DNA from 3 places in the Kitasatospora sp. NPDC048545 genome. Region 3 is predicted to be linked to each of the others. Evidence: riboswitches for the same ligand, from Rfam matches in the RefSeq annotation. Region 3 holds a riboswitch; each other region holds the start of a gene.
The links. Region 3 has a riboswitch for cobalamin ahead of AB0D10_RS23165 (iron ABC transporter permease). Riboswitches for the same ligand answer to the same signal wherever they lie in the genome.

Region 1 (6,470 bases), on a different contig from region 3:
CGGCGCTGCGGCTCGTCCGGCACGCCACCGGTCGGCAGAACGTGATCGTCTTCGAGGGTTCCTTCCACGGCCGCACCATGGGCGCGGCCTCGCTCACCACGGCCGGCACCCGGTTCCGGGCGGGCATCGGCCCGCTGGTCCCCGGGGTCGCGGTGGCGCCCTTCCCGGCCGCCTTCCGGCTCGGGCTGTCCGAGGACGAGGCGGTGGAGCACGCGCTGCGCGGACTGGACGAGGTGCTGGCGACGGTCTCCGCGCCCGCCGAGACGGCGGCGATGTTCGTCGAGCCGGTGCTCGGCGAGGGCGGTTACGTGCCGGCTCCGCGCGGCTTCCTGACCGGGCTGCGCGAGCGTGCCGACCGGCACGGGATCCTGCTGGTGCTGGACGAGGTGCAGACCGGCTTCGGCCGCACCGGCCGGTTCTGGGCCCACCAGTACGAGGACGCCCGCCCGAACGGGGAGGGCTTGCGTCCCGACGTCCTGATCACCGCGAAGGGCCTGGCCAGCGGCTTCCCGCTGTCCGCGATCGCGGCGCCCGCGGAGCTGATGGGCCGCGCCTGGCCCGGCTCGCAGGGCGGGACCTACGGCGGAAACCCGGTGGCCTGCGCGGCCGCCCTGGCCACCCTGGACGTGCTGCGCGAGGAGCGGCTGGTCGAGAACGCCGCCGAACAGGGCGAGCGGCTGCTGGCCGGGCTGCGGGCGGTGGCCGCCGGGGCGCCCGGGATCGCCGACGTCCGCGGGCTCGGGCTGATGGCCGCCAGTGAGTTCTGCCGCCCGGACGGCTCCCCGGATCCGGAGGCGGCCCGGCGTGTCCAGCAGGCGGCCGCCGAGCACGGCCTGCTGCTGTTGCCGTGCGGGATCCACCTCAACGTGGTCCGGATGATCCCCGCGCTGGTGGTCACGGCCGGGCAGGTGGACGAGGCGCTGGAGCTGTGGGCCAAGGCCGTCGCGGCCGGAAGCCGGTAGGGAGGAGAGCGATGGAGACGGTGAAGGAAATCGGCTGGAGCAGCCTGGAGTTGGACGCCCGGCGGGCGCTCTGGTCGCTCCCGCTGGGGGAGGTGGAACGGCGGCTGCTGTGGGCCGACGCGCGGGCCGGGCGGTGGGGCGCGGCGGAGCCGGTGCGCGCCTGGCTGCGGGACTTCGTCCGGGACGCCGTCGCCTCCGTCGGCGTCACCCACATCGGCGGCCTGGTGGACCCGGCGCACCCGGAGGAGCAGATCACCGAGGTGCTCTCCTTCCTGCTGCGGGACTACGGCCGGATCGTCCCGCAGAACGGGCGCGGCGATCTCACCTCGGTGCTGCGCGACCAGGACGGCGACGGCAACACCGAACTCGGCTTCCACTGCGACACCTGCGACCTGCTCGTCCTGCTCTGCCTCCGGCCCGCCTTCGACGGCGGCGGGTTGACCAAGCTGGCGAGCGCCCGACACGTCCGCGACCTGATCGAGCGGGAGCGGCCGGACGCGCTGGCCACGCTCTGCGAGGACTGGACGTTCGACCGGAGCGGCCGGGCGGGCCCGCAGGTGGTGGTCACCCCGATCCTCTACCGCCAGAAGGAGGGGACGGTCGGCTGCTACTACCAGACCCGCACCGTCCGTTCCTCCCCGGACCGCGGCGGACCTGATCTGACGGACCGTCAGTGGGAGGCGCTGGGCGTCCTGGACGAGGTGCTGTACCGGCCGGAGATCGCCTTCGGGCTGCCGATGGCCGCCGGGGACCTGTTGATCATCCGCAACAGCCGTGTGCTGCACGGGCGTTCGCCGTTCGTCGACGAACCTGGCCGGTACGCACGCCGGATGCTGCGGATCTGGGTGAACGAGGGGGAGGAGTGGGCACGTTGACCGCATCGCACGGACGGGTCGCGATCGTCACCGGAGGCGGCAGCGGACTCGGCCGGGCCTCCGCGCTGGCTCTGCTGGAGGCCGGCTGGACCGTCGCCGTCGCCGGGCGGCGCAAGGACGCGCTGGAGGAGACCGCCGCCCTCGCCGGCCCGGCCGCCGACCGGGTGCTGCCCGTCCCGACCGACATCCGCAGCCCGGAAGAGGTCGCCCGGCTCTTCGACGCCGTCCGCGACCGGTACGACCGGCTGGACCTGCTGTTCAACAACGCGGGCGCCGCCGCGCCGCGCCGGCTGATCACCGAGACCCCGTTCGAGGACTGGAACCGGGTGCTCGACACCATCGTCACCGGCGGCTTCCTCTGCGCCCGCGAGGCCTTCCGGGTGATGAGCACCCAGACCCCGCAGGGCGGGCGGATCATCAACAACGGCGCCCCCTCGGCGTACGTGCCGCGCCCCAACTCGGTCGCGTACACGGCCGCCAAGCACGCGGTGCTCGGCCTCACCAAGGTGCTCGCCCTGGACGGCCGCCCGTACGGCATCTCCTGCGGGCAGATCGACGTCGGCAACGTCAGCCCGGTCGACGGCGGACCGCAGCCGGCCGCGATGCAGGCCGACGGCACGATGGCGGTCGAGGCGACCATCCCGGTCGAGCGCTTCACCGACGCGCTCGTCCTGATGGCCGCCCAGCCGCCGGACACCAGCATCCAGTCGCTGGTCGTGCTGCCGACCACCATGCCGTTCGTCGGGCGGGGGTGAGCCGGTGCTGGTCAGCGCACGCTCCTTCGAGGAGTACCGGGCCATGTTCGCGCTCACCGACCGGGACCTGGAGCAGCGCGTCCTGGACTGCCCGGCCGGTGCGGCGGGGTTCGTCGCCGAGGCCGGGCGGCGCGGCATCGACGCGGTCGCCGTGGACCGCCAGTACGCCGACCACCGGGAGGAGTTGGGCCTGCTGGTGGAACGGGAGACGGTCTTCAAGCGGGACCTGCTGGTGAAGGAGACGGCCGGCTTCGGCTGGTCCCGGTACAGCGACGTGGACGACATGATCGGCCAGTGGACCGCCAACGCCAGGGCCTTCCGGGCCGACATCGCCGCCCGCCCGGACCGCTACGTCGCCGGTTCGCTTCCCGAACTCCCCTTCGCGGACGACTCCTTCGACCTGGTGCTCAGCTCGCACCTGCTGTTCTCGTACGGCAACCGGCTCGACGAGGAGTTCCACCGGGCGGCGCTGCTGGACCTCGCGCGGGTGGCACGCCGTGAGGTCCGGCTGTTCCCGCTGGTGGTGTACGACACCGGAGTCCGCTACCCGGAGCTGGAGCGGCTGCGCCGGGAGCTGGCGGGGCTCGGGGTCCCCAGCCGGGTGGAGCCGGTGGCGTACCGGTTCCAGCCGGGGGAGGGCGAGATGCTGGTGCTCTCCTGCACGGACTACCGGGCGCCGGAGCGGTCGGCCACGGCGGCGGGCCGGTCCGGGGCCGAGGACCGGGTGCGCTGGCGGCACCGGGAGGCGGCACGGCCGGGCCCCTGAGCTCCGGCCCGCCGAGGCCGCCGGAGGTCCGCCGGGCCGCCGGAGGACGGTCGGGCCTGCCGGAGGACGTCCGGGAACGCCGGAGGCCGGTCGGGGCGACGTGGTGTCGCCCCGACCGGCCTCCCACTACCGAACCGGCGTCGGTCAGTGGACGGACGCGGCCGTCTCCGGAGCGGCCTCCCGAGGGGTGGCCGTGGCCGGCTTCGGGTGCAGGAGGCGCTCGGCGAGGTGGCCGAACAGCAGCCCGAAGGACGTCCAGAGGGTGAGCTGGATGGCGAGCGCCGCGAGGCGGAACTGCCAGAGCAGGGTGGCCGAGAAGTCCTCGGGCACCTCGTTGACGGCGGGCAGGAAGGCGAAGGCGAGGCCGACCGCCACCGCGAAGCCGAGGACGGCCACGACGGTCGCGTACCAGTTGCCCAGGCGCGGCGCGAGCCGCTTGCCGACGATCACCGAGGCGACCGCCAGCAGCACGCTGAGCGCCATCATCAGGAAGTACAGCGTGGTGCGCTTCCCGATGGTCTCCGGGTCGCCCACCGACGGCGGGTTGGCCGGGTACTTGAGGAACGGCACGAGGTAGACCGCGACCAGCGCGACGCCGGACAGCAGGGCCGCCGTGGCGCGCGGGGAGAAGCGGCCGACCCGGCCGAGGGCGAAGCAGTAGGCGAGCGCGGCGATGCCGCCGAGCGAGACGCCGAAGACCAGAACGCCCGTGGCCAGCCCGGCAGTCGACTGCAGGGACCGGCTGACGATCTCCATCTCGGGTGCCCCGGCCGCGTGGGCTTCCTCGTAGGCGATCGCGGCGTCCACCCGGGGTTCACCGAGCAGGTAGGCCACGACCAGGGCGAGCAGGCCGGCGCCGAGGCCGGCCAGCATGCCGCGGACGAGCAGGGATCTGACGGTTGCGGAGTTCACGGAATCGTCCCCTGATCAGTGGCAGGGGAAGCCGAGCAGGTGGCGACCGTCGTGCACCCATTCGTGCACGTCCTCGCCGGAGATGAGGGAGGTGGCGCCCTGCTCGGCGCCGACGAAGTAGATCAGGGCCATCAGCAGGATGCCGAAGAACACGGCCCAGGGCAGGATCGCCTTGACGGAGATGGGGGTGACCGCCGGAGCGGCGGGGGCAGCGGGGGCGATGGGGTGAGCCATGGCCGACCTCCTCTGGGAACACGCGTCCCGTGTCGATGGAGCACCGACGGCAGGGCGGGTCTGACTCGCCGGGCCGAGGCGGGGACCAGGGCTGCGGCTTCACAGTGGCGCGACCGTGCCGGAGTCTCACCGGGCTTCCGCGCTCTGCCGTCTTCAGTTGTCGCAGGGACGGTACCGTGTCCGGAACCCCCGGCCAAGGGGCTGCGCGGGGGCTCACGGGCGCGCGACCGGCACGGAACAGGCAGCGGAATCCGGTACGTGTGCGGTGCAAGGCCGGGTTCCGGGACGGGAGGGGAGCGAATGACGGTACGGGTGATGTTCGTCGCACCGGCGATCGGCGACGGGTTGCGCGCGGCGCGGTTCGGCGACGACGGCCCGCCGGAGGAGGCCGCGTCGGCGGCCGCCCGTGCGGCGGCGGGGGCGCTGCCGACGCCGGCCCGCAGCCTGGCCTCGCCCTCGGTGCGCTGCCACCGGACGGCCGAGGCGCTCGGTCTGCCGGCCGAACCGGACCGGCGGCTGGCCGAGTTGGACGTCGGCTCCTGGCGCGGTCGGACGCTCGACGAGGTCGCGGCGGCCGAACCGGCGGCGGTCGCCGCCTGGTTGGCGGATCCGGCAGCGGCGCCGCACGGTGGCGAGTCGGTGCTGGACCTCCTCGCCCGGGTGGGTGCCCGGCTGGACGAACTGGCCGGTGAGGCAGGACGCTTGGCAGTGGTGGCGGAGCCCGCGGTGGTCCGGGCGGCCGTGGTGCACGCGCTCGGCCTCCCCCCGGCGGTCTTCTGGCGGCTCGACGTCCGGCCGCTGTCGGTCACCGAGCTCTCCGGGCGTGCGGGGCGCTGGAACCTGCGCTGCGGGTGGGACCTTGCGCCGGCGGCCGCCGGTTCGTGATCCCGAGGGGGTCGGTCCGGTAACCCTGCGACACGTGACGGCAGGTGACGGATCGTCACCAGCGAGTTCGGGGACGGGCGAGCGGGTCGGGTGGCGCGGGCTCCGGTCGCCCAGCAGCAGGCGCAGCCGGCCGGAGCGCACGTGGACCCACTCGATGCCCTCATGGGTCCTCGGCTCCGGCTCGCCGCCCGGGCCAGGCGGGATGAGGAGCTTGTGGGCCTGGACGCCGCCCGGGCGGCCGAGGGGGACGAAGGTCGTCCCGCCCCGGACCACCGGGCGCAGAGGGATGCGCGGCCGAGCCCGTCTTCACACCTCCGCCGTCCGCCCGGAGGGCGTCGCCCCGCCGACGCGGGTTTGAAGACGGGCCCTCGCGGAGGTCAGTTGACGTACACCGCCGGGGCGCCCGGCTGGGTGGTGTCGGCGACCGGGCCGTACGCCGCGGAGAAGTACCCGTCGCCGGGGCAGAGGCCCGAGCCGCCGCTCTTGGCGAAGTGCTCGTTGCGGAAGACCAGGCTGTGCGCGGCGTTGTCGGCGTTGCCCGCGAAGGCGCCGCTGAGCTGGTAGGTGCAAGTGATGGTGCCGAACCAGCTGTTGAGCACGGCGGTGGCCTGGATCGGCCCGGCCGACCCGCCGGCGAGGGTGACCGGGAGCCCCGGGCCGTCGGAGACGGTCACGCCGTATGCGAGGTTGCCGACGGTCAGGCTGCGCACCGAGGTGACGCCGGTGACGTTGCTGGTGCACGAGCCGAAGGTCAGACCGGTCAGCGAGCCGGTGGCCGACCCGGGGGCCGCCGGGTTGGTCAGCACCTTCTCGGCGAGCTGCGAGACGGCGCAGGTGACACCGGTGGTGCTGGTGGCGGTCGAGTAGAAGGTGGCGACGGTGCCCCCGGCGAGCGGCGCGGCGAGCGCGTCGCCCGCTGCGACGGCGGCGCCGCCCGCGCTGCCGGCGGTGAGCACCGGGACGGCGGCGACGGACTCGGGCGCCGCGGACGCGGGCGCGGCGACGACGGAGAGCGCGGTGGCGGCGGCGAGGGCCGCGACGGCGGCGGCGGGGACGGCAAGGTGGCGGCTGAAGCGCATGG
Region 2 (6,470 bases), on a different contig from region 3:
GGGCCGGACGTTCCCTCTCCGTCCGGAATGCACCCGACTCGACGCCTCGGACTACGCGTTCCTCAGCCGGTTCCTGGACGCCACCAAGGCGAATCTCTTTTTCGCCCGGGCGGTCGCCATGGTCGAGGGCGACGCGGAGGTCCTGCTCCTGCCCGCTCTCGCCCGCGTCGCCGGCCACTCGTTCGCCGAGAACGGCGTCAGTATCGTGAACGTCGGCAGCACCGGTCTGTTCCGATACTCCCGGATCTTCCAACGCGCGGACTCCGCCCTGCCACCGGTACGCGTGGCATGCATCACGGACATGGACCTGGCTCCCGACGGGGCCGACAAGAAGATGGCCAAAGGGCTCACGCGGTGGAGCAGCCTGACCCCGGCGGAGCGGGACGAACTGGTCCTCAAGAAGCGGGAACGCGACGGCGGGGCCGTCCGGACCTTCGTGTCGAACTGGTGGACCCTCGAATACGACTTGGCGCGCGCCTCGTGGCCGATGGCAACCCTGATGCACCAGGCGATCAGCGCGGCGAAGAGCACCAAGTGGCCGACACCGGAGGACCTCGTGGGAATCGAGGAGACCGCGGCCATGGAGGTCAAGAAGTGGCGGGAGGACGACCGTCTCTCGCTGGAGGAGTGCGCGCTGAGGATCTACCGCCCGCTGCGCGTGGGAGGCACCAGCAAACCGATCGCGGCCCAGCATGCTGCGCGCCTGCTGGAGGCATCCAGTGTCGCGCCCACGGACCTGCCGAGCTACCTGGTGGAGGCGCTCGACTACCTGAGCGGGAGTACCCGGTCGTGACCCTGCCTCTGTCCCCCACCGCTCTGGACCGTGAAGTCATCGAAGCCAAGGCCCGGAGCATGGGCCTCGCTCTGACGTCTCCCGAGCAGTTCGCGTTCTTGGAGGCCCGCGGCCCGCTGCATCTGCAGGCAGCCCCAGGCTCGGGCAAGACCACCCTCGTCGCCCTGAAGCTCGCCCTGGTGGCGGACGGCTGGTCGTCCGACCGCCAGGGCATTTGCGTCATGTCTCACACCAATACCGCCACCCAGGAGATCGCGAGCCGACTGACCGGACGGGCACGGCGGTTGGAGCACTACCCGCACTTCGTCGGGACGTTTCAAAGCTTCGTCCATACCTTCCTCGCACTGCCGGCTCTGCGTTCGCTGAAGGTCGTCACCCGAGCCGTCGACGACCAGGCCTTCGCCGCCCAGGCCCGCAGGCTTCTGGACCTGGGCCCGTTCACGACGCTGAGGTCCTACCTGAAGCGGCGGAGTGACGGGCTGAAGATGGTCACCGAAGCCACGTACGTCTTCGACCCCGCTGAACCGGAACTGCAGATCCGGGTTGATGGCCTCAATCGCGGCACCGCCAGCTACAGGCAGTTGATGAAACTGAAGGAGCACCTCTTCCTTCGTGGTGTCTTCCGCTACTCGGACATGTACGCGATCGCCACCAGGCATCTGCACCAGCACCCCCGCCTGGCCTCCGGCCTGCGGTCCCGGTTCCCGTTCGTCCTGATCGACGAGATGCAGGACACCGGTGAGGAACAGCGCCGCCTGTTGGAAGCAGTGTTCACGGACGGTGCCGTTGTGCAGTGCGTAGGAGACGTCAACCAGCGCATCCTCAGTGCAGATGGTGTCGGACCTGCGGCCGGGAGCCTCCTGGACGAGGCGGCGATGGACCTGCCGGTGAGCCTGCGCTTCGGCGCGGGGCCCGCCCGGGTGGCGAGCAGGCTCGCGGTTCACCGCCCACAGGAGATCCAAGGCCACGGACCCGAGAGCGCTCTCGCCATCATCACCTTCACCGAGGACAGCATCGTCCGGGTTCTGCCCGCTTTCGACGACCTCGTCCGGCGAACAGTGCCGCCCGAAGCCGTCGTCGCGTACCCGCCGAAGATCCTCGGCGCTCGCGAGAGCCCAGGAACCTCACGACTCTTCCCCCGCGCGGTCGGCTGCTACCTGCCCCAGACGGACACCGGGACGACGGTGGCGGTGAGTCGGCTGCTGCAGGCCTACCGGAATGCCAGGGCGGTCCTGCTGCGTACAGGCCAGGTCAGCCCAGCGGTCACCGTTCTGTGGGGAGCCGTCCGCGCTCTCCTCTGGGAGCTGCAGCCACCGACCACGCCCCCGACTCTCCCAGAGAATCTTCCCCCGTTCCCCCAGCTCGACCGCAGACCCGGCACACCGGGCCACCATCTGCGAGTGCTCCTGGTCAGGACGCTGTACGACGGCTGCGACACCCCTGCAGCCTGGGGGGACTTCGTGAGCCGCCTCGGGAGGCTGGTGGAGGAGGCCGTCGGCTCACGTGTCCCGGTGGACATGGCCACCTATACCCTCTGGCTGTCCCACACGCAGCTGCCACCGGCCTCGGACGAATCCCTGCCCCCGATGCTCACAGCTACCGTCGCGAGCGCGAAGGGGGAGACGCACTGCGCGACCCTGGTCCTCGAATGCGCCACCAAGCATGGGAGGAGCCACGACCTCGGCAGCCTGCTCCCCGTGATCACCGGAGAGGCTCCCGTCGGCGAACTCAATGCCACGGGCCGGCACGCCGCGATGACCACCTTCGTAGCGGCCACGCGTGCCAAGCACCTCCTCGCGCTCGCCGTCCACGAGAGCCGCGCGAATCCGCACCTCGAAGCCCTGGCGCGCGATGGCTGGTCCGTAGTCAGCCTCTGAGCGGGCGCGCGGGTCGGCGTGAGACTGTCCACATTGTGTGGCGGCTGAGTTCCTCGCCACGACCGGGCCGCAGTCTCTCTTCACCAGCGGGATCACCGTGCGGATCTGGGGAATACCGGTTGTTCGACCCTGACCTGTTCGCACTGCAGTTGGTCGAGGCGGTCCCAAGCGTCACCGCTTCCTCCTCGCTGCTGGCGGCCGGTTCGGTCGACGAGGTGGACGTCGGGGGTGACGACAACGGCGCCAACCGGGCCGGTCGAGGTGCCGGGGTGACTACGGGCGCTGTACGGCGAGCTGGACGAGGCTCTGACCGCGGCAGGCGAGCTGGAGGTGGTCGTGCACTACATCGCCTACAAGCGGCTGCTCAACGTCGCCTCGGTGGTCCTCCGCCCGTCGGTGTCGCACCGGGCGGGTCCTCAGCTGACCCCGTTGGCGCAACGCGCGCATGGAGAGCTCTGGACTTACTAGGACGTCCAACTATATGGTCGACGGCAGGTCCGCGGTGTCAGGGAAGCCGGTGTGAGTCCGGCACGGTCCCGCCACTGTGACCGGGGAGTTCGTCCTCGCAGGACACGGCCACTGGCAGCCAGCCGGGAAGGCCTGAGGGCGTGCGGTGATCCGGGAGTCAGGATACCGGCCGCGGGTGATCCGTGTTTTCCACGAGGATGGAGACGACACGCATGACTCCGGGCTGCTCCCGTTCCACTGCTCCTGGTTGTCCTGTGCCGACGACCCCCGGGGCCCACCTGCTCTGACGGTTCGTCCTGCCACCGCCACCGTGACGTCGCGGGGCCGCACCACCGTGCGCCCGTCCGTCGGCGGCGTCCTCCATTCCTCCTCTCCCCGACCCTGTTGAGAGAAGGAACCGATGGTCCGTGAACTGACGCACTTCGTCGCGGGGAAGCGCACGCCCGGGACGTCCGGGCGCTTCGGCGACGTGTACGACCCCAACACCGGCCGGGTGCAGGCCCGGGTGCCGCTCGCCGACCGCGCCGAGGTCGAGGCGGTGATCGCCGACGCCGCGCAGGCCCAGCCCGCGTGGGCGGCCTGGAACCCGCAGCGCCGGGCCCGCGTCCTGCTGCGCTTCCTGCAGCTCGTCGAGCAGGAGAAGGAGGAGCTGGCCCGGCTGCTGTCCGCCGAGCACGGCAAGACCGTCGCCGACGCCCACGGCGACCTCCAACGCGGCCTGGAGGTCGTGGAGTTCGCCGCCGGTATCCCGCACCTGCTGAAGGGCGAGTTCAGCGACAACGCCGGCACCGGCATCGACGTCTACTCGATGCGCCAGCCGCTCGGCGTGGTCGCGGGCATCACGCCGTTCAACTTTCCCGCGATGATCCCGCTGTGGAAGGCGGCGCCCGCGCTGGCCTGCGGCAACGCCTTCGTCCTCAAGCCCTCCGAGCGCGACCCGTCGGTGCCGCTGCGGCTGGCCGAGCTGTTCCTGGAGGCCGGGCTGCCGCCGGGCGTGCTCAACGTGGTCAACGGCGGCAAGGAGGCCGTGGACACCCTGCTGGAGGACCCGCGGGTGCAGGCCGTCGGCTTCGTCGGCTCGACCCCGATCGCCCAGTACGTGTACGCGACGGCCGCCGCGCACGGCAAACGGGCGCAGTGCTTCGGCGGCGCCAAGAACCACATGGTCGTGATGCCGGACGCCGACCTCGACCAGGCCGCCGACGCCCTGGTCGGCGCCGGCTACGGCTCGGCCGGCGAGCGGTGCATGGCGATCTCGGTGGCCGTCCCGGTCGGCGAGGAGACCGCGGACGCCCTGGTGGCGAAGCTGGTCGAGCGGATCGCCGCGCTGAGGGTCGGCCGCTCGGATGACCCGGCCGCGGACTTCGGGCCGCTGGTGGGCCGTGACGCCCTGGAACGGGTCCGCGGCTACCTGGACCTCGGGGTCGAGGAGGGCGCCGAACTCGTCGTCGACGGGCGGGACTTCCGCCTGGAGGGGCACGATGACGGCTACTTCCTCGGCGCCTCGCTGTTCGACCGGGTCACGCCGGACATGCGGATCTACCGGGAGGAGATCTTCGGCCCGGTGCTGACCGTCGTGCGCGCCGCCGACTACGAGGAGGCGCTGCGCCTGCCCAGCGAGCACGAGTTCGGCAACGGCGTGGCCGTCTACACCCGGGACGGCGACACCGCCCGGGACTTCGCCCGCCGGGTGAACACCGGCATGGTCGGGATCAACGTGCCCATCCCGGTGCCGATCGCCTACCACACCTTCGGCGGGTGGAAGCGCTCCGGCTTCGGCGACCTCAACCAGCACGGCCCGGACTCGATCCGCTTCTACACCCGCACCCGGACCGTCACCTCGCGCTGGCCCTCCGGGGTCAAGGAGGGCGCGAGCTTCACCATGCCGACGATGGGCTGAGCACCGTGAACGCAAGTGAACTGACGGAGGAGCAGGCCTCCATCGTCGAGGCTGTCGGAGCCTTCGCCGCCGAACACCTGGCACCGCATGCGGTCGAATGGGACCACACCAAGCACTTCCCGGTCGACGTGCTGCGCAAGGCCGCCGATCTGGGCCTTGCCGGTATCTATGTCCGGGAGGATGACGGCGGCTCTGCGCTGACCCGACGCGACGGGGTGGTCGCCTTCGAGGCACTCGCCACCGGCTGCCCGTCCATCGCCGCCTACCTGTCCATCCACAACATGGTCGCCTGGATGGTCGACCGCTACGGCGACGCCGCCCAGCGGGCCGGCTGGCTGCCAGGGCTCTGCTCAGCCGAGCATCTGGGCAGCTACTGCCTGACCGAGCCCGGCGCCGGCTCCGACGCGGCTGCCATCGCCACCCGAGCGGTGCGTGACGGCGACCACTGGGTGCTGGACGGCGTCAAGCAGTTCATCTCCGGAGCAGGGGCCGCACAGATCTACCTGGTGATGGCCCGCACCGGAGGCTCCGGGGCCTCCGGGCTGTCCGCCTTCATCGTGGACCGGGACGACCCCGGCGTCTCCTTCGGACCGAACGAGAAGAAGATGGGCTGGAACGCCCAGCCCACCCGGCAGGTCGTGCTGGACGGGGTCCGGCTGCCCGCCGACCGCCTGCTCGGCGACGAGGGCGAAGGCTTCCGGATCGCCATGAGCGGGCTGAACGGCGGCCGGATCGGCATCGCGGCCTGCTCGCTCGGCGGCGCGCAGGAGGCGCTGGAGCGCGCCACCCGCTACCTGGCGGACCGCGAGGCGTTCGGCACCCGGCTCCTGCACGCCCAGGCCCTGCAGTTCCGGCTCGCCGACATGGCGACGGAGCTGGAGGCGGCCCGGGCGCTGCTGTGGCGGGCGGCCGGCGCGCTGGACCGGGGCGATCCCCGGGCGCCGCAGCTGTGCGCGATGGCCAAGCGCTACGCCACTGACACCGGCTTCGAGGTCGCCAACCAGGCCCTCCAGCTCCACGGCGGCTACGGCTACCTGGCCGAGTACGGCATCGAGAAGATCGTCCGCGACCTGCGGGTGCACCAGATCTTGGAAGGGACCAACGAGATCATGCGCGTCATCGTCGCCCGCGGCCTGACCGGAGCCGCGTGATGGCCGGCCACGACCTCGACGAGGTCGTCCTCCGGCGCGAGGGCCGGGCCGGCCTGATCGTCCTCAACCGCCCCGCGGCCCTGAACGCCCTCACCCACGGCATGGTGCTGCGCATCGCCGAGGCCCTGGACGCGTGGGAGGACGACGCCCGGGTCGAGACCGTCGTCATCACGGGGTCCGGCGACCGGGCCTTCTGCGCCGGCGGCGACATCGTCGCCATCCACCGAGCCGCCACCGGCGGGGACCCGGGCGCCGTCGAGGGGTTCTGGCGCGACGAGTAC
Region 3 (6,470 bases):
GGTTCGGGAGTTACTGATGGTAAGGCATTGCGACGCAGGGTGGCAGACCCTTTCCCGGACTCCTCCGGTCCGCTCAGCGGCTGCCGGCGGCGGCGAGGGCCTCGTCGGTGAGCCGGTACACGGTCCACTCGTCCATCGGTACCGCGCCGATCGACTTGTAGAAGTCGATCGAGGGCTGGTTCCAGTCCAGCACCGACCACTCCACCCGGGAGTAGCCGCGCTCCACGGCGATCCGGGCGAGCTCCAGCAGCAGCGCCTTGCCGTGGCCGCCGCCGCGGGCCTCCGGTCGGACGTACAGGTCCTCCAGGTAGATCCCGTGGGTGCCGCGCCAGGTCGAGAAGTTGCGGAACCAGAGCGCGAAACCGACCGGCCGGCCGGCCGCGTCCTCGGCGATCAGGCCGAACACCGCGGGCTCGGCGCCGAACAGCGCCCCGTGCAGCTGCTCCTCGGTGGCCACCGCCTCGTGCGGGGCCTCCTCGTACTCCGCGAGTTCACGGATCATGGCGTGGATGACGGGAACGTCGGTGGCGACGGCGGTGCGGATCATGTCTGCGAGCCTACTGCTCGGGCCCCGTCTCGTCCCAGGCCTGGATGGAGGTCTGGCCGACGATCCGCCCGTCCCGCAGGTCGGCCATCGAGGCCATCAGGACCTGGACGCCGTCCGGGTAGCGGCAGGACTCCAGGAAGGCGACGTGGTCGTCCTGGACGACCACCTGCTCCAGCTTGTGGGTCATCTCGCGGCCGTAGATGTCGCCCAGCATGGCGCCGATCTCCTCCCGCCCGTGCATCACCAGGGGGTGGCTGGGCTGGGTCTTGCGGTCGACCATGCGCAGTTCGGCGTCCTCCGCGTAGAGCGCCAGGAGGACCTCGGCGTCGCAGCGCTCGATGCCCTCGCGCAGCGCGCGGGTGTCGAAGGCGGCGGGGGCCGCCATGGTGGTCATGATCTCGCTCCTCCGGTCGGGGTCCGTCGGCTCGTACTCCGAGCGTACGCCCGGCGCCGCCGGCCGGAGGAGCGGTCGGTCCCGACCGTCAGCGGGCCGGCACGGTGCGCAGGTGGTCGGCGAGGGCCTCGATCGCGGCCGGGTTGCGCGGGCTCTCCACCAGGTCGACGTAGTCCAGGACGAAGATCCGGTCGTTCCTGATCGCGGAGACGCCGGCCAGCGGCGGGAAGGACGTGAGGAACCTCCGCTTCTCCTCGGCGTCCGGGGTCGCATAGTCGTTGATCACGATCACCTCGGGGTCGCGCTGCACCACGCTCTCCCAGCCGGCGGTGACCCAGGTGTCGGCGAGGTCGCCCATGATGTTGGTCCCGCCGGCGTTCGCGATGATCCGGTGCGCGGCGGCGAACTTCCCGGCGGTGTACGGCTTGTCCTGCCCGCTGTCGTACAGGAAGACGGACGGGCGGCGCTCGGGCTGCGGGACGGCGGCGATCCGGGCCCTGAAGTCGGCGATCAGCCGGTCGGCGCGGTCCTTGACGTCGAAGATCTCGCCGAGGTTGGCCAGGTCGGTGTAGAGCGCGTCCAGCGGGTCCATCACGCCGCGCTCGCCGCCCCTGCCGGTGCGGCAGGACTCGCTGAGCACGTACGAGTCGACACCGAGGGCCTTGAACGCCTGCGGGGTGACGCCGCTGCCCTGGTCGAAGCCGTAGTGCCAGCCGGCCAGGACCAGGTCGGCCCGTGCGTCCAGGGCGATCTCCTTGGTGAGCGTCTTCTTGGAGAGCCACGCGGTCTGCTGGTAGCCGTCCTTCCAGGGCACCCGGTCGACCTTGCCCTTGTCGTCGGGCATGACGTAGCCGGCCATCCGGTCGGCGAGGCCGAGGGAGAGCATCAGCTCGGTGATGTTGACGTCGTTGGTGACCGCCCGGGCCGGCTTCTGTGCGAAGGTCAGCCTGTCGCCGCAGTTCTCGACGGTCACCGGGTAGTGGGCGGAGCCGGTGGCGGCCTCCTTCGGGGCGAACTGCGCGCCGCAGGCGGTGAGCCCGAGGGCGAGCAGGGCGGTGGTGGCAACGGCCTTGGTGCGCACGGTGGTTCCTTCGGTGGTTCAGGCTCCGGGGGAGCGGTCGGCGCGGTCGGAGCGGGTGGGGCGGTCGAGGCGGTCGAACAGCAACTGGACGGCGCCGGTCGCCGGATGCCGGACCGGGGTCGCCCGGACGCCGAACACCCCGGCCAGCAGGGCGGGCGTGAGCACCTCGCCGGGCGGCCCGGAGGCGACGATCCGACCGGCCCGCAGCACGTACAGCAGGTCGCAGTGGCCCGCCGCCAGGTTGAGGTCGTGCAGCGCGGTGAGCACCGTCGGTCCGGCCTCGCGGGCCAGCGCCAGGACCTCCAACTGGTGGGCGATGTCCAGGTGGTTGGTGGGCTCGTCGAGCACCAGCAGGCGCGGCTCCTGGACCAGTGCGCGGGCGAACAGCACCCGCTGCTTCTCGCCCCCGGACAGGCTCAGGAAGCCCCGTCCGGCGAGGTGGTCCGCCCGGACCCTGCGCAGGGCCCCGGCGCAGCGCTCCCGGTCCGCGTCGGTCGGGGCGTCGAACCCGCGCCGGTGCGGCAGCCGGCCCATGGCGACCACCTCGGCGACGGTGAAGTCGAACTCGGCGGAGTGCTCCTGAGTCAGCGCGGCCACCCGTCGGGCGGTCTCGCGGGCGGAGAGCGCGTACAGGTCGTCGCCGTCCAGCCGGACGGCGCCGCCGGCCGGCTTCAGCACCCGGTAGACGCAGCGCAGCAGGGTCGACTTGCCGCTGCCGTTCGGGCCGACGAGGCCGACCACCTGCCCGGCGGCCGCGGCCAGGCTCACCTCGTGGACCAGTCGGGTGCCGGCCAGTTCCACCGAGACGGCGTCGACGGCGAGGTCCTGGGCCTGCGCCCGGCCGGCGGTCTCCGTCCGGCCGGCGGTCTCGGTCGGGTCGGTGGGGCCGGCGGGATCGGCGGGATCGGGCATCCGGGTCACCCCGTTCGGGTCGGTCACCGTCGGCCTCCGAAGGCGTGGCCGCGCCGGCGCATCATCAGCAGGAAGGCGGGCACGCCGAGCACGGCGGTGAACACCCCCACGGGCAGTTCGGCGGGCGCCAGCAGGGTGCGGGAGGCGATGTCCACCCAGACCAGCAGCAGCGCGCCGGCGAGCGGCGCGACCAGCAGCACCCGGCGGTGCGCGGCGCCGACCAGCATCCGTGCCAGGTGCGGCACCAGCAGTCCGACGAAGCCGATCGCCCCGCTGACCGCGACCACCGTGCCGGTGACGGCGGCGGTCACCACGAACAGCTCGCGCCGCAGCCGGTCCGGGTCCACGCCGAGCGAGGCGGAGGTCTCGTCCCCCATGGCGAGCCCGTCGAGCCGTCCGGCGGCGCAGCCGAGGTAGGTCAGCCCGGCCGGCACAGTGCAGCCGGCGATCGGCACCGAGCCCCAGGTGGCGCCGCCGAGGCTGCCGAGCAGCCACATCATGGCGTCCCGGGCGGCCTCGCCGCGGTCCGCGGCGAAGACCATCAGGGTGGTGGCGGCGGAGAAGCCGTAGGAGAGCGCGGTGCCGGTGAGCACCAGTCGCAGTGGGGTGAGCCCGTACGCGGTGCGGGCGGCGAGGTAGACCAGCGCCATCGCGACCAGCGCGGAGCCGAAGGCCGAGGCGGAGACCGCCCACACCCCGAGCGAGGCGAAGGCGCCGAACAGCAGGACGGCGTTGGCGCCGACGGCCGCGCCGGAGGAGATGCCGAGGACGAACGGGTCGGCGAGCGCGTTGCGCACCAGCGCCTGGACGGCGACCCCGGTCGCGGCGAGTCCGGCACCGACCACGGCGGCCAGCACGGTGCGGGGCAGCCGGATCTCCCAGACGATCGCGTACGCGGCGGCCTCGTCGGCGTCCAGCCGACCGCCCGTCAGGCCGGCGGTCAGCAGCCGCAGCACGCGGGGCAGTGCGATGCCGGAGGACCCGAACGCCACCCCGCAGACCAGTGAGAGCAGCAGCGCGGCGGCGAGGCCGACGGCGAGCGGAACGGCGGGTATTCGGCGGACGGGCGGGCCGACCGCACGGGTCGTGGGTGCGCGGTTCACGGGTGCGCCTTGCCTCGGGCCGCGGGTGTGCCGGGGCGGGCGCGGGCCGCAGGCGTGCCGGGGCGCCGTTCCCCTCGCAGTCCGCGGCGAGTTGTCGGGAGGTCAGCGACCGGGGGCGATCGGGCTGGCGCGGCCGCACCGCTGGTGCGGGCCGTGCTCACCGTTGCGGGTCAGCGCCGGATTCACACCGGACTTCCCCCTCGGACGCCCTGGCAGCATAACAGTCACTCAGGCCAGGCAACCCTTACCGGGTCGGTCCGGACGTGGACGCACGACCGCCCCCGTCCGGCGGTGCGGACGGGGGCGGTCGGGTGGCGACGCGTCAGGCTCAGGCCTGCTTGGTCTCCCAGAAGATCTTGTCGACCTCGGCGATCAGGTCCAGCAGGGCCTGGCCGGTGGCCGGGTCGGTGGACGCCTTGGCGGCCGAGGCGGCCTTCAGGGTGTCGTTGATCAGCTGGTGCAGCTGCGGGTACTTCTCGAAGTGCGGGGCCTTGAAGTAGTCGCTCCACAGCACCGAGATGTGGTGCTTGACGGCCTCGGCGCGCTGCTCCTTGATGATGACGGCGCGGGCCCGGAAGTGCGGGTCCTCGTTGGCCTGGTACTTCTCCTGGGTGGCCTTGACGGACTCGGCCTCGATCCGGGCCTGCGCCGGGTCGTACACGCCACAGGGCAGGTCACAGTGGGCGTGAGCGGTGGCACGCGGTGCAAACAGACGAGAGAACATGGGAGTCCTTCCTTAGATCGTCTTCCCGCGCCCGAGATTACCCTTCCGCCCTCGTGGTTTCGCGATCGGGCGGTGGGCCTAGGGCAAAAGGCGGACCCGGAACCGGGGTATTCCGGACATCGATCCGGTGACGCTCCGTACGGCAGACTGGGGGCCGGCGGCGCGGGAGGAGGAGTCGTGGCACGGAGCACGGAACCGGGGGGACGGGACCGGGGCGGCGCGCTGCCGTTGGGGCTGGTCGACGTGGCGGGCCGGTCGATGGTTCCGACCCTGCACGAGGGCGACCGCCTGCTGGTCCGCTACGGCGCGCCGATCCGGCCGGGGGCCGTGGTGCTCTTCCGGCACCCCTTCCAGCAGGACCTGCTGGTGGTGAAGCGGGCCGCCGAGCGCCGGTCCGGGGGCTGGTGGCTGCTGTCGGACAACCGCCCGGTGGACAGCGACAGCCGCAGCTACGGCGCGGTCCCGGACGACCTGGTGCTCGGCCGGGTGCTGCTGCGGCTGCGCCCGAGCCCGGCCTGGCTGGCGCCGGGCCGCCGGCTGGAGCGGCTGCTGCTCGCCCCGCGGCTGGCCCGGGTGCCGGGCCTGGCCCGGCGACTCGGCGTCTGGGTGGAGGAGGTCTGATCCCGGGCAGCCGCCCGCCCGGTTGCGCCCCGCCGCCCGGTTACGCCCCGTTGCCCAGTGCGGCCTCCGCCTCCTGTCGCTTGCGGGCCCGGTAGGCGGCCACGTTGGCCCGGGTCGCGCAGCGGTCCGAGCAGTAGCGCCGGGAGCGGTTGGTCGAGGTGTCCAGGTAGGCGTTGCGGCAGGGCGCGGCCTGGCAGATGCCCAGCCGGTCGGCGCCCAGCTCGGTGAGGTGGACGGCCAGGCCCATGCAGGCGACCGCGCTGAAGTGCGCGGTGGCGGTTGGCGAGTTGTCGGCCAGGTGCAGGTGCCAGCGCGGCCGTCCGGCGTCGTCCAGGTAGTCGTGCCCGGAGATCAGCGGGCTGACGGGGTACTCCATCAGCAGGCTGTTCAGCAGGTCGACCCCCCGGGTCTCGTCCCCTTCGGCGGCGGCTTCGAAGACCCCGCGCAGCCGGGTCCGCACCGCCCGCAGCCGGGGCAGGTCGGACTCGTCGGCGAGCGCGGCGGCCCGCGACGAGTCGGAGAACAGGGCGCGCACCGCGTCCACGGAGGTCAGCGTGTCGGTGCCGCGCTCGGGCTCCTCGGTGTTCACCAGTCGAACGGCGAGATCGGCGTACGAGGCGAGCTCCACGGCGGTCCTTCCAGAAAATCGGTAACGGGCTGACTGCTTCCAGCCTATTACCCGTGCGGCGAAAACATCGGCGCCCGGCAGGAGCTGCCTGCCGGGCGCCGACGGTGACGGTTCAGAGCACCTTGGACAGGAAGGCCTTGGTGCGGTCGTGCTGCGGGTTGGTGAGGACGTCACGGGGGTTGCCGGACTCGACCACCACGCCGCCGTCCATGAACACCAGCGCGTCGCCGACCTCGCGGGCGAAGCCCATCTCGTGGGTGACGACGATCATCGTCATCCCCTCCTCGGCCAGCCCGCGCATGACGTCCAGCACCTCGCCGACGAGCTCCGGGTCGAGCGCCGAGGTGGGCTCGTCGAAGAGCATCAGCTTGGGCTTCATGGCCAGCGCGCGGGCGATCGCCACGCGCTGCTGCTGGCCGCCGGAGAGCTGGGAGGGGTAGCTCTTCGCCTTGTCGGCGAG

Region 1: linked by a shared signal. The riboswitch ahead of AB0D10_RS44310 (CbtB domain-containing protein) and the one ahead of AB0D10_RS23165 (iron ABC transporter permease) in region 3 are both predicted to bind cobalamin.
Region 2: linked by a shared signal. The riboswitch ahead of AB0D10_RS35205 (CoA-acylating methylmalonate-semialdehyde dehydrogenase) and the one ahead of AB0D10_RS23165 (iron ABC transporter permease) in region 3 are both predicted to bind cobalamin.

The regions. Positions count from the first base shown of each region.
Region 1 covers NZ_JBEZIQ010000097.1:10,098-16,567, forward strand. The annotation lists gene AB0D10_RS44285 (aminotransferase class III-fold pyridoxal phosphate-dependent enzyme) at 1-962, shown strand, start outside; gene AB0D10_RS44290 (TauD/TfdA family dioxygenase) at 974-1,837, shown strand; gene AB0D10_RS44295 (SDR family oxidoreductase) at 1,834-2,592, shown strand; gene AB0D10_RS44300 (methyltransferase domain-containing protein) at 2,597-3,358, shown strand; gene AB0D10_RS44305 (CbtA family protein) at 3,503-4,270, opposite strand; gene AB0D10_RS44310 (CbtB domain-containing protein) at 4,286-4,504, opposite strand; cobalamin riboswitch at 4,540-4,698, opposite strand; gene AB0D10_RS44315 (histidine phosphatase family protein) at 4,805-5,389, shown strand; partial or broken gene AB0D10_RS44320 (XRE family transcriptional regulator) at 5,489-5,683, opposite strand; gene AB0D10_RS44325 (Tat pathway signal sequence domain protein) at 5,767-6,468, opposite strand.
Region 2 covers NZ_JBEZIQ010000051.1:52,906-59,375, forward strand. The annotation lists gene AB0D10_RS35195 (AAA family ATPase) at 1-793, shown strand, start outside; gene AB0D10_RS35200 (UvrD-helicase domain-containing protein) at 790-2,670, shown strand; cobalamin riboswitch at 3,136-3,327, shown strand; gene AB0D10_RS35205 (CoA-acylating methylmalonate-semialdehyde dehydrogenase) at 3,539-5,038, shown strand; gene AB0D10_RS35210 (acyl-CoA dehydrogenase family protein) at 5,044-6,189, shown strand; gene AB0D10_RS35215 (enoyl-CoA hydratase/isomerase family protein) at 6,189-6,470, shown strand, end outside.
Region 3 covers NZ_JBEZIQ010000025.1:5,708-12,177, reverse strand. The annotation lists gene AB0D10_RS23185 (GNAT family N-acetyltransferase) at 74-547, opposite strand; gene AB0D10_RS23180 (nuclear transport factor 2 family protein) at 558-941, opposite strand; gene AB0D10_RS23175 (ABC transporter substrate-binding protein) at 1,030-2,022, opposite strand; gene AB0D10_RS23170 (ABC transporter ATP-binding protein) at 2,041-2,961, opposite strand; gene AB0D10_RS23165 (iron ABC transporter permease) at 2,958-4,037, opposite strand; cobalamin riboswitch at 4,130-4,278, opposite strand; gene sodN (superoxide dismutase, Ni) at 4,366-4,761, opposite strand; gene sodX (nickel-type superoxide dismutase maturation protease) at 4,939-5,382, shown strand; gene AB0D10_RS23150 (CGNR zinc finger domain-containing protein) at 5,423-6,010, opposite strand; gene AB0D10_RS23145 (amino acid ABC transporter ATP-binding protein) at 6,123-6,470, opposite strand, start outside.